One region of the Sinobaca sp. SA16-1 genome, then DNA from elsewhere that is predicted to be linked to it. Evidence: riboswitches for the same ligand, from Rfam matches in the RefSeq annotation. Region 1 holds a riboswitch; each other region holds the start of a gene.

Region 1 (5,265 bases):
TGTATCGGGGCAGTTCCTTTTCCGAGCACGTGAAACCATGGATTCTTCCGGATTTCGATTCGCTTGTCAGGCAGGGGAAAATTAATCTTCTCTCTGAAGCGGACGTAACGGCTATTTCAGAAGAAGCCGTGGAGTATATACAATACGGACGAAAGCAGCGGCTTCCAGCAGATTTTGTGTTTGCGATGACGGGCTACCACCCGGATCATTCATTTCTTGAAAAGGCGGGGGTTCTTAACGGAGAGGCAGGACGGCCTTTTTTCGACCAGGAGACGATGGAAACAAACGTTGCGGGTCTGTATATTGCCGGCGTTATAGCAGCCGGGGATAATGCAAACGAAATTTTTATTGAAAACGGCAGATGGCACGGCGCACAGATTGCCTCCCATATTAAAGAAAAAGAAAGCTGGCCTTCGTCATTATGACGGCCAGCTTTCAAATGTATCGGTAAGATCCGTTCCGGTGATTCCTGCTTCGAGGGCAATCATTAATTTAAGCCGCGCTTTCTGGCCGTTTAACCCGTTTGAGAAGATAACTCCCTTCTGTTTAAGCTGCATGCCTCCGCCGACATACTCATAGGTAGCCTGGACGATGCCGCTGTAACACCTTGATACTAAAACTACGGGAATATTTCTTGCTATAAGCGCTTCTATTGCCGGCACGATAGCCGGCGGTACGTTACCCTGGCCGAATGCTTCTAGCACAAGTCCGGAAGGGGAGGCAGATTCAAGCAAATCGATTGTTTCTCTTTCCATGCCGGCGTATGCCTTAAGCAGAAACACCTTTTTCGTTAAAGAGGAGATAGAAAACTGCTCTCTGGCGGAGGGGGTGTGATGAAAAAGGATTCCGCGCCTCGTGACGAGCCCGATTGGGCCAAATTGAGGACTTTGGAATGTAGCCACATTGGAAGAGTGTGTTTTCGTTACGTTGATTGCAGAGTGAACTTCATCATTCATAACAACGAGCACCCCCTTACCTCTGGCCTGTTCTGAAGAAGCTGTTCTTATCGCAGCAAGAAAATTGTAAGGGCCGTCTGCCCCTAATTCATTGCTTGAACGCATAGCACCTGTCAGAATAATGGGGATTGGGGACTGGTGAAGAAGATCGAGAAAGTAGGCGGTTTCTTCAAGCGTGTCCGTTCCGTGCGTAATAACAATCCCATCATATAAGTGGTCAGCCAGTTTTTCATTAATAAAAGACGACAGTTCAAACATATTTTCCGGAGTGATATGTGGTGAAGGAAGATGAAAGAAAGGGATAACAGTAATATCAGCCACCTGTTTTGCTTCTTCATGCCACTGATCCAGCGGGTTTTTTTCGCCGGGTGCTACACTTCCAGTCTGTTTGTCTTCTTTCATGGAGATCGTGCCTCCGGTATGTATGGTTAAAATCCGCTTCATGACAGTACCTCTTTTCTATTTATGGTTAATCGGTCAATTACAGAGCAGGAAAGGACGGATGCGTGAGTGTTTGCTATCATAACTGCGGCCCTTGCGCCTTCGATTGCATTTCTAAGCTACTACTATTTAACCCAGGAAACCGCGTCCCGTTCTTTCTATAAAACGGCCCGTGCTTTTCTCATCGGCATGCTGCTCGTGTTTCCTATTGTAACCGTACAATATGCGCTTACAGAAGAGACACGAACGGAGGCTTCGGTTTTCTTTCAGGCCTTTTTATATGCCGGGCTGCTCGAGGAATTTTTTAAATGGTTTATTCTATGCGCCGCCGTTATTCCTTTTATCCGTGTTCGTTCCATTTATGATACGACACTTTATGCGCTTGCTGTAGGACTCGGTTTTGCCGCAGCAGAAAACATTCTTTACCTTGCAGCGTATGGCGTGGATATAGCGTTTGGAAGGGCGTTTCTGCCGGTAGCCAGTCATGCTCTGTTTGCCTGTACTATGGGATATTATATAGGGAAAGCGTCTTTTTTGAAAGGTACTGTAAGAAAAATGTTTTTGTTTTTAGGTCTGACGGTCCCGTTCGTTTTACACGGCACGTACGATTTGCTATTATTAATCGACCGGCAGTACATAGTCTACCCCATGCTGCCTTTAGGGTTTCTTTTATGGTGGACAGCTGTAAGAAGACAGGAAACCGGAAAAAGGTTTGAGCAGATGGAAGGAGAATAGACGGCCTATGATAGAGGAAAAGCGATATCGCGTCGTCATACGATGCCCGCAGTGCGGGGAGAAATTCGTTTTAAAGGGCAGCAGAAAAGAAGACGGAACGGTACAGACTGGTTTTGTCCGCTGTATCTGCGGCAACAGCAGCCATTTATATGTAGACACGGCTCCTGAATAAATTCAACAAATTCACACAATTTGATTGCATTTCGATCGTTAATCTTGTAAGGTTTTACTACACAACTATATAAATAAAGCTTTCTTATCCAGAGAGACGGAGGGATCAGGCCCTATGAAGTCTCAGCAACCAGCCTATACAGGTCAGGTGCTAAATCCGCCGGGCAGAAGATGCCCGAGAGATAAGAAGAGGTGCTCTTATAAATCGCAGACCTTCTTCTTACTTTTAGAGGAAGGTCTTTTAGCGGAATGATAAATCAGGATATGCCGGCCACTATATAGTAATCAGCTGCAAAAAAGGGTGACAATAATGGATAAGAAATTTCACATTGAAACAAATTTAGTACAAATTGGAAACAAAGAAGATCCAAGAACAGGAGCCGTCAGCGCTCCTATTCATATGTCCACCGCTTTTCGCCACGAAGGGCTGGGCGAGTCGACAGGGTTTGACTACTCCCGTACCGGAAATCCTACAAGGGACATTTTGGAACGGGCTATCGCCGGACTGGAAAACGGGGCAAAAGGATACGCATTGAGCTCGGGAATGGCAGCAATCCAAACGCTGTTTGCCATTTTTGACAAGGATGATGAAATTCTTGCTTCCCAGGATTTATATGGGGGAACGTACCGGCTTTTTGAAGAAGGATGGAAAAACTGGGGTATTACGATTGCTTATGGGGACCCGAGAAACATAGAAGCCTTTGAACAAAAAATCACAGACCGTACGAAAGCGCTGTTTATTGAAACACCGACAAACCCATTAATGCAGGAAGCAGATATTTCCGAAATGTCTAAACTGGCCAAAAAACACGGCCTCTGGTTGATTGTGGATAACACGTTTTACACACCAATTCTCCAGCGTCCGCTTGATATGGGAGCCGATATCGTTATACACAGTGCCTCTAAATACCTCGGCGGCCATAATGATATTATTGCCGGCCTGATCGTTACAAAAGATGAACAGCTCAGCGCCCGGATTACAGCGTTTCATAACGGCATGGGAACGATTCTGTCGCCCATGGATTCCTGGCTGTTGATGAGAGGGATGAAGACACTGTCCCTGCGTATGGAAAAACATACTGAAAATGCACGGGCAGTGGCAGAGTTCCTGGAAACACATCCAAAAGTAACGGACGTATTGTATACCGGAAAAGGCGGCATGCTTTCCTTTCGGATTGAAAACGAGCAGTGGGTCGACGCCCTTCTGCGCGGACTCGAGCTCGTCACATTTGCAGAAAGCCTCGGCGGTGTGGAAAGCTTTATGACGTATCCAGCCACACAGACACACGCGGATGTGCCGGAGGAAGTCCGGATTGCCAACGGCGTCTGCAACCGGCTGCTTCGTTTTTCTGTAGGTATTGAAAATAAAGAAGATATTATCGCAGATTTAGAGCAGGCGCTCGACCGCCTGTAAAAGAAAATCACGAACCAGGGGAGTGGCTCGCAGTGAATTTGGCAGAGGAATATTCAAAACGTATGTTAATTGGAGACGGGGCAATGGGGACGTATCTATACGAAAAAGGATACAGCGGCTCCTATGAAGCATTAAATCTCTCAAATCCCGGTCTAATTAAAAACATCCATAAAGAATATGTAGAAGCAGGGTCTGATATTATTCAGACCAATACGTATGCAGCAAACCGCATCAAGCTTGCTAAATATCAGCTGGAAGGTAAAACAGACGATATAAACAGACTTGGCGTTGAAACAGCCAGGGAGGCTGCGGAAGGCAGGGCTTTCGTGTTTGCTACAATAGGAGGCATAAAAGGGCTCCAGAAAATTGAGGAAAGCGACGAAGAGATAAGCAGCGCTTTCTCCGAACAGCTGGATGCCCTGCTGAAAGCAGAGCCGGACGGAATTATTCTGGAAACGTTCTATAACCTCCAGGAAATTTTAGCGGTCATTAAGCTTGTGAAAAGCAAAACAGATCTGCCTGTAATTGCCCAGGTGGCGCTCGGTGAAGTAGGTGTTATGCACAGCGGGCTTCCGCTTGGCGATGCATTTAAACAAATGACGGCAGCCGGAGCGGATGCTGTCGGAGTAAACTGCCGTATGGGACCGTATCACATCCTGAGGTCACTGGAGATGACACCGCTTGACGAACAGACGCTGTATGCGGTACATCCTAATGCAAGCCTGCCGGACATCGATGATGGGCGCTTTGTGTATCAGTCAAATCCGGACTATTTTTATGAAAAAGCACTTGATTTTCAAAATCAGGGAATCGGCATTATCGGAGGGTGCTGCGGTACAACGCCGGAGCATATCGCTCAAATAGCTGCAGCTGTTAAAAATACAGCCCCAAAAACACGGACGGCGCAGGCTGTTGCCCAGAAAGCGGGACAATTCTCTGTCGTAGAACCTCCGTCGACCGAGCCGAGCCTGAGAGAAAAAGCAAAGCAATCCGTTACGGTTATCGTGGAGCTGGATCCGCCTAAGAAGCTGGCAACGTCCAAGTTCGTGGAAGGGGCCCAGACTTTGTATCAGTCCGGCGCAGACGCCGTTACGATGGCGGATAATTCGCTGGCAAGTCCCCGGATTGATAATCTGGCAATGGGAGCACTCGTTAAAAGCATGACCCAGGCCCGGCCACTGCTTCATGTCGCCTGCCGCGATAGAAACCTTATCGGCCTCCAGTCCCACCTGATGGGAATTAATGCCCTCGGTATTCATGATATTCTTGCCGTAACCGGTGATCCCACTAAAGTCGGGGATTTTCCCGGAGCTACCTCCGTATATGATGCGAACTCTTTTGACTTAATTCATTTAATGAAAGAAATGAACAAAGGATTATCTTTTTCCGGAAAGTCGCTCGGCCAGAATACAACGTTTACCGTAGGTGCAGCATTTAACCCCAATGTTCGGAATGTGGACCGGGCTGTACAGCGGCTTGAAAAGAAAATCACCGCCGGCGCCGATTACTTCATGACCCAGCCGGTCTTCGGAGAAGGCCAGTTTAAAG
Region 2 (5,265 bases), on a different contig from region 1:
AATGAACCGGCAATTATGACAGGCACGGTAATGGATGAATCTGATTTAAGCGAAGGGATCAGCCTGTTAATCAAGGCAAAAATGGCAGGCGGCAAGGAAGATGTGTCGCAGATGATTTTAGAAGACCTGGCAGAAGAAGGCTATACGGGCCCGGAAATGATCGCAGAGTTTCAAGTACGCAAAAAGAATTCCAGCATAAGGTCAGCGAAAATGGCCCAGCGGATTTTCGAATCGTTCCGCAGCAAAAATTAAAGCAGGGCAGCAGGAGCACAAGCTAAAGGAGCCTTTCATGAACATTTTTACATTCCAGGATTATTATAAAAATGAAGTACAGCTGACATTTAACGATCGTGCTTTTATTTCTGAGCCGCGCCATGTACTGGTGATCTGTCGATACAGCGGAAAATGGCTGCTTACGAGGCATTCGCGGCGCGGATTGGAATTTCCGGGCGGGAAAGTGGAAGCTGGAGAACTTCCGGAGCATGCAGCGGTGCGGGAAGTCTGGGAAGAAACGGGAGCCAGGCTTGCTTCCATCGAATGGCTGGGACAGTACAAAGTAACCGGAAAAGCAGAAGTTATCTACAAAAATGTATATTTTGCACGGGTAGAAAAGCTTGTCCAAAAAGAAGATTACATGGAAACGCTTGGACCCGTGCTCTGCACGGATCTCCCGGCAGATTTAAAAAACGACGTATCCTTTAGTTTTCTGATGAGAGATGACGTTATTCCTTACTGCCTGAACGAATTGAAACAAAGAAATTGGACATAAAAAAGCACTGCCGCTGGCCGGCAGTGCTTTTTTTGTTTATTCTGCTGAAGCAAATACACTCGGGCCTGCTGCACGGATATTATCAGACACTGAAGTGAATTTTTTAAAGTTTTCCTGAAACTGCTGAGACAGCTCTTTTGCTTTTTCATCATAAGCTGCTGTATCTTTCCACGTCTGCCTTGGCTGAAGCACCTCATCGGGAACACCGGGGCAGCGAAGTGGGATATGCAGACCGAAAAATGGATCTTTAACCGTTTCACAGCTCTGCAGTTCTCCCTGCAGTGCAGCCTGAACCATAGCTCTTGTGTACGCAAGGTTCATTCTTTCCCCTACGCCGTATGGCCCGCCGGACCACCCGGTATTGACAAGAAATACATTGACCTCATGCTGCTCGATTTTTTCTCCGAGCATTTCCGCATAACGGGATGCTTCCAATGGAAGGAACGGAGAACCGAAGCAGGTGGAGAAAGTAGCTTCCGGAGCCGTAATGCCGCGCTCTGTTCCAGCAAGCTTACTCGTGTAGCCGCTTAGAAAATGGTACATAGCCTGCTCTTTGGAGAGCCTGCTGATAGGTGGCAGCACGCCGAAAGCATCAGCCGTTAAAAACACAATCGTAGACGGATGCCCGGAAACACTTGGCATCATCGTATTTGGGATACTGTCAAGCGGGTAAGCGGCCCGCGTGTTTTCCGTTAAGGATACATTATCGTAGTCGGGAGTCCGGCTGTCTTTGTCTGTTTTAACATTTTCAATCACTGCTCCAAAATTAATGGCATTCCAGATCTGCGGTTCTTTTTTGAAAGATAAGTTAATACATTTGGCATAGCAGCCGCCTTCAATGTTAAATACGCCGTTATCAGACCAGCCGTGCTCATCGTCGCCGATCAGGTAGCGGTTCGGATCCGCAGAAAGAGTGGTTTTTCCAGTACCGGAAAGGCCGAAAAACAAAGCCGTGTCGCCTTCTGTACCAACGTTCGCTGAACAGTGCATGGACAAGACATTCTGCTGGGGAAGAAGGTAGTTCATGACGGAAAAAATCGATTTTTTCATTTCTCCGGCATATTCGGTGCCGCCGATTAGTACAATACGTTCTTCAAATGAAATAATAACAAACGCTTCCGAGGACGTTTTGTCCACAGCCGGATCCGCTTTAAAGTGTGGAGCGGAAATAATCGTAAAGCCGGCTTCATGTGTCTGCAATTCTTCTTCCGACGGGCGGATAAACAACTGCTTGGCAAAAAGATTGTGCCAGGCATCTTCGTTAATCACCCGGATAGGAAGACGATAGGCAGGGTCTGCACCTGCAAAGGCCTGAGTGACGAACAGTTCTTTTTGTTCAGCAAGATGAGCCATTACTTTTTTGTAAAGGTCTGTAAAGACCCGTTTGGATATCGGCTGGTTTACTGGTCCCCAGTCAATATCATTAAGTACGCTCTCTTCCTCAACAATGAACTTGTCTTTTGGAGAACGGCCCGTATATTTACCGGTTTCTACACTAAGGGCTCCACTGGCTGTAAGAATGCCTTCTTTTCTGGCCAACGCTCTTTCTACAAGGTGTGAAACAGGCAGATTCATATGAATGTTGTCACCATGAAGAAGGTGGTGAATTTCATTGGAAAAATTTAAAGTAGTCATGGCGGCAAAATCCTTTCTTTTCTTGAATAGTATCATCTAATTGTTAATTAGTATAACACATTAAAATCATTAGTCTATACTACAAATGGAAATTCCCAAAAAATATATCAGGCTATTCTGTGAATGGAAAAACATTTTTTGTGGATAAGAAAGGGAGATTGCTTTATTTGACAAGAGATTGGAACTAAGGTAACATATTTTCGAACGGATACTCTTATCCCGAGCTGGTGGAGGGACAGGCCCTGCGAAACCCGGCAACCATCCGTAAGTACAAAACGGAAAGGTGCTAACCTGGAGAGACGACTGTCGTCTTGGAAGATAAGAGGCGAAAAAGGAACGGATAGAAACCCCCTTTTCCTCGCCATGGAAAAGGGGGTTTTGTGTTTTCTTTCTCTTCTTCTTCTATATAATAAGGCGGCTTAGGCAGCGTGCATATGAAATATGCAGCAGGCAGAAGTACGGCAAGATAAGTTATAAGCAGGATAAAAAGGAGGATATATTTCATGGAAACAATTGGACGCCGCCTGTTTACATCAGAGTCCGTTACAGAAGGGCATCCTGATAAACTGTGTGACCAAATTTCAGATGCAATACTAGATGAGATATTGTCGCAGGATCCTAATGCGAGAGTAGCTTGTGAAACAGTAGTGAATACAGGCCTTGTGCTTGTTGCTGGAGAAATCAGTACATCTACGTATGTAGATATTCCGAAAATTGTAAGAGAAACATTAAAAGAGGTAGGCTATACGAGAGCGAAGTACGGATTTGACTCCGAAACATGTGCGATTCTTACTTCTATTGATGAACAGTCAGCAGATATCGCTCAGGGAGTCGATGTTGCGTTGGAATCACGTGAAGGTTCCATGACAGAGGATGAACTGGAAGCAATTGGAGCCGGAGACCAGGGTCTTATGTTTGGTTATGCTGATAACGAAACAAAAGAATTAATGCCTCTTCCGATTTCTTTAGCTCATAAATTAGCCAGAAGGCTGACTTACGTAAGAAAAGAAGGAATACTGCCTTATCTTCGTCCTGATGGTAAAACACAGGTAACAATCGAATACGGTGACGACGGCAAACCGCTTCGTGTAGAAACGATTGTTATCTCCGCCCAGCATCAGGAAGATATTACATTGGAACAGATCGACAGCGATCTGAAAGAACACGTTGTTGATGCGGTAGTCCCGGAAACTCTTTTAGATGAAGAAACAAAATACTTTATGAATCCAACCGGACGGTTTGTTATTGGCGGTCCTCAGGGAGATGCCGGCCTGACCGGAAGGAAAATTATTGTTGATACGTATGGAGGATACTCTCGTCACGGCGGCGGGGCTTTCTCAGGAAAAGACCCGACAAAAGTGGACCGTTCTGCATCTTATGCAGCCCGCTATGTTGCGAAAAATATAGTAGCTGCTGAACTGGCAGACCGGTGCGAAGTACAGCTTGCATATGCCATTGGAGTAGCGCGGCCTGTCTCTATTGCCGTTGAAACGTTCGGTACCGGAAAAGTATCAGAGAGCGTATTAGTAGACCTTGTAAAGGCGAATTTTGACCTTCGTCCTGCAGGTATTATTAAAATGCTGGACCTGCGCCGTTCTATTTATAGACAAACGGCTGCATACGGCCACTTCGGACGTACAGACGTTAATCTTCCGTGGGAAAAAACGGACAAAGCTGAACTGTTAAGCCAGCTTGCAAAAGCAAATAAGCAATAAAAAAGGACGGCCCTGCAAAAGGGTCGTCTTCTTTTTTATTCATAATGTGTTTCTTTTAGTACGCCTTCCTTGATAAACTGATTCAACTCCTTCTCCATTAAATCTACGAGTTGCTGCTGGCGTGTGGATTTGAACATGCCGGATGCATCATTCCAATGCTCGAGCCCTTTTTTCGTTTCCCCAAGAAGCAGCAGGTTCCGGCCCTTCTGGTAAAGCAGTTCCCCGAATACATACATCGTTCTTGTTTCGAGACATCGTTTTATACCTTGTTCGCACCACTGCGCCGATTCCTTATACCGTTCTTGTTTCGTGAGCGATATAGCGAGCGTATACGTTAATCTCGTTTCAATAGAGGGATCTTTTCTTTTTTTCATCCCTTTCCATTTAGTAAGCGCCTCTTTACAAAGTGTTTCCGCATCTTCGTAGCGTTTTTCCAGATTGTAAAACACAGCTAAAGAATTGCTTATTTCGGCTTTTCTTTCCGTGAAAGAAGGATTAGGGTCAATCGAGATGGAAAAGAGAAGCTGCTCGAAGGCTTCTTCCGTTCTTCTATAAAGATGGTATAAAAATATCCCTTTATGCCAGGCTATGTACTGTTTATACAGAGGAGGCGTAAATAGAGGGTTGTCTTTTTCATATAAAATCAATGCTTCCATCTGCTTATAATCCTGTGTGAAGCGGCAGTGTTCAAGCTGGTCAAAAACGTCCTGTACATAATCAGGCCGCTCCGAAACAGCCTCTTCAAAGAAATAATACATGTCTGCGCCAAGTTTTTCGGCAATTTGGAACAGCGTATTAGAATACGGAATAATTGATCCGTTTTCAATTTTGCTGATTTGAGCCTGAGTACAGATCCCATCCGCAAGATCAGCCTGGGTCATTTGATGGTACTGGCGCAGCTCCTGAATTTTCTTCCCTACTCTCGAAAAATCCACTAGATTTCCTCCTTTCTATGTATTCCTATAATTATTATAACAAACAGGTACTAAAGGTGGAAGTAAAAAGTCTATATAAAATAGCTATAAATGGCATTTTAAAGAAAAATCAAGTGAATATTAGTTATATTATACTAATTTAAGAGAAGAGAGGTGATTTGAATGAATAAAACAGGGTATGGTATTTTTACTGCAGCTGCGTTAATCGTCC
Region 3 (5,265 bases), on a different contig from region 1:
CGTCAATTTCCTCTTCTGCGAGTGCCTGGTTCGGCACGATGTAGTCGTTAAATGTTTCAATCTGCAGGTCCACGCCTTCTTCTTCAAGCTGATCGGAAGCAAATTCCAGAATTTCTGCGTGAGGTACGTTGGAAGCACCTACCGTAAGCGTCGTTGGTTCTTCTTCTGAACCTGATTCTTCGCCGCCTCCGCAGGCTGCCAATACAATTGTTAATGATAATGCTGAAAGCATCCAAACCTTTTTCATTTTACTTTCTCCCCTTTTATCTTTTATCTATTCTGTATATAATTCTGTCGCCAATCCACTGCAGGATCATAACAATCACGAGAATGGCGGCAGTTGCTACTAATGTGACATCTGAATTGTTACGCTGGAACCCTTCCCGGAAAGCAAGGTCACCAAGGCCGCCGGCTCCGATAACACCAGCCATGGCCGTATAGCTTACAAGCGTGATAGCTGTAACCGTAATACCGGATATCAAGGCAGGTAGAGATTCAGGAATCAGGACCTTAAAGATAATGTGCCACTGATTAGCTCCCATCGACTGCGCAGCCTCAATGACTCCTTTATCAACTTCGCGAAGACCAATTTCTACAAGCCTTGCATAAAACGGGGCTGCCCCTATTACTAAAGCAGGAAGCGCCGCGCTCGGGCCAAGCATCGTTCCGACAATAAAAGTCGTAAACGGAACGAGCAGAATAATTAATATAATAAATGGAATGGAACGGAAGACGTTTACTATTGCCGCCGCTGCCAGATGAATCGGATTATTTTCCCACATGTTCCCTTTGTCTGTCATATAAAGAACAAGACCAAGCAGAACACCTAAAATAAAAGTGGCCAGCACGGCCAAAGCACTCATATACAGTGTTTCAACCGTGGCTTCCCACATGTTGTCCCAGTTTACATTTTCAAATAGTTCATTCATGAGCTGTCATCACCTCTGTCTGTACCTGCTGCTCTTTCAAATAGGACAGCGCGTGGTCGAGCTGTTCCTGGTTTCCTTTAAGCTGCACGAATAACGTGCCGTAGCTTCCATCCCTTGTCTTGGAGACTTTGCCCTGCAGAATATTGACGGAAACGCCGCATGTCAGGATAAGATCTGTCATGATAGGCTGCTCCGCTTCTTCGCCGAGAAAAGAAATTTTAACAATAGGATTGTCGTCACCGGTCTTCATTAATTCCCGGATTGCTTCCATCGTTTCTTCCGGCTCGGTAATCTGTTTGACAAATTCTTTCGTCATTTCTTCACGGGGCTGCCTGAACACATCCAGAACCTGCCCTTCCTCTACTACTTTTCCATTCTCCATCACAGCAACGCGGTTGCATATTTTTCGGATTACGTGCATTTCATGAGTGATCAGCACAATAGTCAATCCGAGCTTTTTATTAATATCCGTTAACAGCTCGAGAATAGAATCTGTCGTTTTAGGGTCAAGCGCAGACGTTGCCTCGTCGCAGAGCAGTACTTTAGGGTTGTTCGCAAGGGCTCTCGCAATGCCGACACGCTGCTTCTGGCCTCCGCTCAGCTGGGCCGGATACGCATCTTCCCTGCCGCTGAGACCGACAAGTTCTATTAATTCGTTTACTCTCGCATCTTTGTCTTTTTTTGAATGCTTCGCTATTTCCAGTGGAAACGCTATGTTCTCCCGGACCGTTCTCGACCAGAGCAGATTAAAATGCTGAAAAATCATGCTGATTTCCTGACGTGCCTGCCGAAGGGAAGCCCCCTGCAGATCGGCCATGTTTTTATCTGCAATAATAATTTTTCCAGATGTCGGTTTCTCAAGCATATTCAACAGACGGATGAGCGTGCTTTTTCCTGCGCCGCTGTAGCCGATAATGCCGAATATTTCTCCTTCATCTATCGTTAAGTCTATATTGTCTACTGCCGTTATATCTCCATTGGATGTAGAAAATATTTTCGATAGTTTCTCTAGTGTTATCATATGCCCACCCTGTTTCTTTTCTTTATTAACCTTACTTATCATACCAGATAACTTGGTCTTAGAACAGAATCTTTATTCAGCTAAAAAATACGTACTCCCTTATTTAACCATAAGAAAATACCCTTCAGCTTTTATCATAAGCAGAAAGGGCTCGGTTCATTCCTTTCTCTCATCTGCCAAAGCGGATGCTTCGCAGGAATTGGCACCATTTCATTACATGTAATGACGGTTGCCGGGCTTCAAAGGGCCAGTCCCTCCACCTCTCATGATAAGAGTGTTTCATATGTAGGTTATTGAGTACAAATCGAAGCTTAGCATGGGACTGCCCGGGTGTCAAATCATTTGCCGGGGCTTATATATCACTGCTCTGCGGGACTTTTCTAAACACGAGATAGAAATAAATGGACCCTGTTAAATAGAGAGCACACGTTAACGTAAATACCCATGCCCATCCATAATATGGGCCGTATAGGAGTACAATCGACGTCGATACCGGTCCCATTACAGCCCAGCCCAGCTGAAATACCATCTGCCCGATAGAGTTGGCAAGGCCTTTAATATTATCCCCTACGCTTCTCATCATTAACGACATCTGGATCGGGTTCCCTGCGTTCATTAAAGCCTGACGGAATAAAAAACCGATAACCGCAAACCAGATATTCTGCGTGTAGGCGGTAACAAGCAGAAACGGAAGCGAACTCAGCTGTAAAATAACTACCGCACGTACTTCCCCGACTTTCTGGACAAGCGTCGGGCCTATCATAAATGCTACAGCCGTCATACCCTGCCCTAAAGCCAGGATCAGGCCGACGGCGGTATAACTTACGTCAAAGCGGTCGGTAAAATACAAATTCAGGTACGGAATAACAAGTCCGGAGCCGAATCCGATAATCATCTGCGCCACGGCAAACAGGGCAATCATTTTGATACCGGCCCGATTTGTATGTAAAATTTCCTTAAAAGAGCCGGCACCGGTCTTCGTTACCGTCAGCCTGCGTTCTTCTTTAATTTTCAATACCGGAAATATAGCAGCAAAACTTAAACAGGCTCCTGTCAGCAGAGTAAGACGCAGGCTCTGCAGAGCGGAAAAGTCGAGCAGCATCCGGGCGCCGTCACTCATCAGTCCTCCCATGCCATTTCCTATGACGTTCGCCACCATAATTAATGCAAAATTAAAGCTGAATAAATGGACGCGCTGCTTTTCCGTGGAATTTTCAGCCAGCAGCGGAATGGAAGAAACCTGCACAAAAGACATAAACGCTCCTGTTAAAAACGCTCCCGCCAGCAGCAGGCCTTCTGCTTCCACGACGGAACGAAGAAACAGACTCACCCCAAGCATAAGGGCCCCGGCCATAATAACTTTTTTCCGCCCGATACGGTCGCTCAGCAGGCCGGCAGGAAGCAGTGCAATCGCTGTAGCCGTTGCCTGGGCCGCGATCACCCGTCCGTTTACATCATCCAGGTACCCGAGTTCTCTTATATAGTAGTTATACATAATCATAAAGACTCCCATGCCCATGTTGGAAAGCACGGAAGCGATTAAGAACAAACGTACATTTTTATTGTAATGCTTAAATTGATGAGTCCATTCCCTCGCAATACCCTTCATGATCAGAGTGCCTCCGTTTTATTTCGACAACCGAATGAAATTCACTCCTTTTAATATATAGAACATTGCCGAAAAAGAAAAGAGGGTAGTTTATTTCAAATAAAAGAAGCCCGCCTCTGCTTTAGAGGCGGGCTTCTTATGTAACCGTGATTTACTCTGCGCTTACCATTTTCTCGTAAGCTTCTGCAGACATTAAGTTATCGATCTGGCTGCTGTCGGATGGTTCTACAACAATCATCCAGGCCTTTTCATAAGGAGATTCATTTACAAATTCCGGCGAATCGTCCAGGGTTTCATTCACTTCAACAACCTTACCGCTGATAGGCGCGTATAGTTCAGAAACTGTCTTTACTGATTCTACACTTCCAAAAGGTTCATCTGCCTGAACTTCGTCTCCTACTTCCGGCAGTTCAACAAATACGATGTCTCCAAGCTCAGACTGGGCAAAGTCTGTAATGCCGACTCTTGCTTTTTCTCCTTCGGTCTTTACCCACTCATGCTCCTGTGAATACTTCAATTCCGTTGGTACGCTCATTATTCATTCCTCCAGTTTTCATTATCTTTACTGTTTCCACGTTTCCTCAAACAGCGCTTCTTTAAACCCTAATGTAACCTGGCTCCCATCTGTTACGATAGGCCTTTTTATTAGCATACCATCTGAGGCGAGAATATCATATAGTTCCTCGTTCTCCGCTTCTTTCACTTTATCTTTGAGGCCCAGTTCGCGGTATTTCTTTCCACTCGTGTTGAAAAATTTCTGGATCGGATACCCGCTGAGGTGATGAAGTTTTTTAATTTCTTCTGCTGAGGGAGTAGATTCTACAATATGATGCTTTGTAAATGGTACCTCCTGCGATTCCAGCCACTTTTCTGCTTTTTTGCAGGTGCTGCAGGCTGGATAGCTGTAAATGTCCACTGCCATGTTATGCCTCCTTTCTTCTACTTGTTAGTATAGCTTATCTTTCTTTCTGGTTGGACTCAATAATTAACAGGCTTAATAAGAGTCCACTCTCGTATATTCTACGGTCTCCGCATCCGGGAAAGCATCCAGGTTCAAGAAATAAAGATGCCCGTCCTCTCCACCATGGAAAGTAGTCACTCTCGAACCGTCTCCAACCGTCATAACATAATACCGGTTGCCATCCGCTCCGGTTTCCCAGGCCTGTTCGTAAAATGTAAAGCTGTCACGGGTACCGCCGTTTTCAATCCCATATTGAATCAGTTCTTCTACCAGCTGTTCCTCCAAAGTTATTGATTCTGTATCCGGCACAGCATCTGTTTCCGATTCGGAGTCTGCTTCTTCTGACGCAGATCCTATATTTGATTCACTGCCGGATTCCGTTTCATTTCGTTCGTCGTTCGGTTGATTTTCACTTTCTTTAAATGACCCATTTTCTAATTTGCCAAAAAATATTTCACTTGATGGCTGTTTCCACAAAAGCCTATCACTTTCTAATAGTTCTATGATAAGTGTAGATCCTGTTCCATAATCTACATCTCCTTCTGCTTTTATTACTCCATCATTTATGTCGATAATTTCATAATTGACTTCTGTTTTATCAGAATGAAAATCATCATCGTATATAACTTGAAATGTATTATTATCATTGCCTAATTTAACCTCAAAAAAAATAAAGTGTCCTGTTTCATCTTCTAAATTCAGCCATTCCCCTTCCAAACCAGCCAATTCCTCATGTTGTATGTCC

The links. A riboswitch is a leader RNA that binds a small molecule or an ion and turns the genes downstream of it on or off. The one in region 1 is predicted to bind S-adenosylmethionine.
Region 2: another riboswitch for S-adenosylmethionine. It lies ahead of metK (methionine adenosyltransferase); the one in region 1 lies ahead of AC5W2J_RS06200 (methionine biosynthesis PLP-dependent protein).
Region 3: another riboswitch for S-adenosylmethionine. It lies ahead of AC5W2J_RS08025 (methionine ABC transporter ATP-binding protein); the one in region 1 lies ahead of AC5W2J_RS06200 (methionine biosynthesis PLP-dependent protein).

The regions. Positions count from the first base shown of each region.
Region 1 covers NZ_JCAKFL010000002.1:422,718-427,982, reverse strand. The annotation lists gene AC5W2J_RS06220 (YpdA family putative bacillithiol disulfide reductase) at 1-425, shown strand, start outside; gene AC5W2J_RS06215 (asparaginase) at 420-1,400, opposite strand; gene AC5W2J_RS06210 (PrsW family glutamic-type intramembrane protease) at 1,467-2,132, shown strand; gene AC5W2J_RS06205 (hypothetical protein) at 2,140-2,304, shown strand; SAM riboswitch class I at 2,386-2,492, shown strand; gene AC5W2J_RS06200 (methionine biosynthesis PLP-dependent protein) at 2,614-3,717, shown strand; gene AC5W2J_RS06195 (bifunctional homocysteine S-methyltransferase/methylenetetrahydrofolate reductase) at 3,750-5,265, shown strand, end outside.
Region 2 covers NZ_JCAKFL010000003.1:55,909-61,173, forward strand. The annotation lists gene AC5W2J_RS08300 (YwpF family protein) at 1-252, shown strand, start outside; gene ytkD (RNA deprotection pyrophosphohydrolase) at 296-769, shown strand; gene pckA (phosphoenolpyruvate carboxykinase (ATP)) at 806-2,404, opposite strand; SAM riboswitch class I at 2,616-2,729, shown strand; gene metK (methionine adenosyltransferase) at 2,908-4,119, shown strand; gene AC5W2J_RS08320 (helix-turn-helix domain-containing protein) at 4,155-5,054, opposite strand; gene AC5W2J_RS08325 (hypothetical protein) at 5,217-5,265, shown strand, end outside.
Region 3 covers NZ_JCAKFL010000003.1:6,255-11,519, reverse strand. The annotation lists gene AC5W2J_RS08035 (MetQ/NlpA family ABC transporter substrate-binding protein) at 1-247, opposite strand, end outside; gene AC5W2J_RS08030 (methionine ABC transporter permease) at 264-929, opposite strand; gene AC5W2J_RS08025 (methionine ABC transporter ATP-binding protein) at 922-1,950, opposite strand; SAM riboswitch class I at 2,117-2,225, opposite strand; gene AC5W2J_RS08020 (MFS transporter) at 2,303-3,559, opposite strand; gene gcvH (glycine cleavage system protein GcvH) at 3,711-4,094, opposite strand; gene AC5W2J_RS08010 (arsenate reductase family protein) at 4,122-4,481, opposite strand; gene AC5W2J_RS08005 (hypothetical protein) at 4,554-5,265, opposite strand, start outside.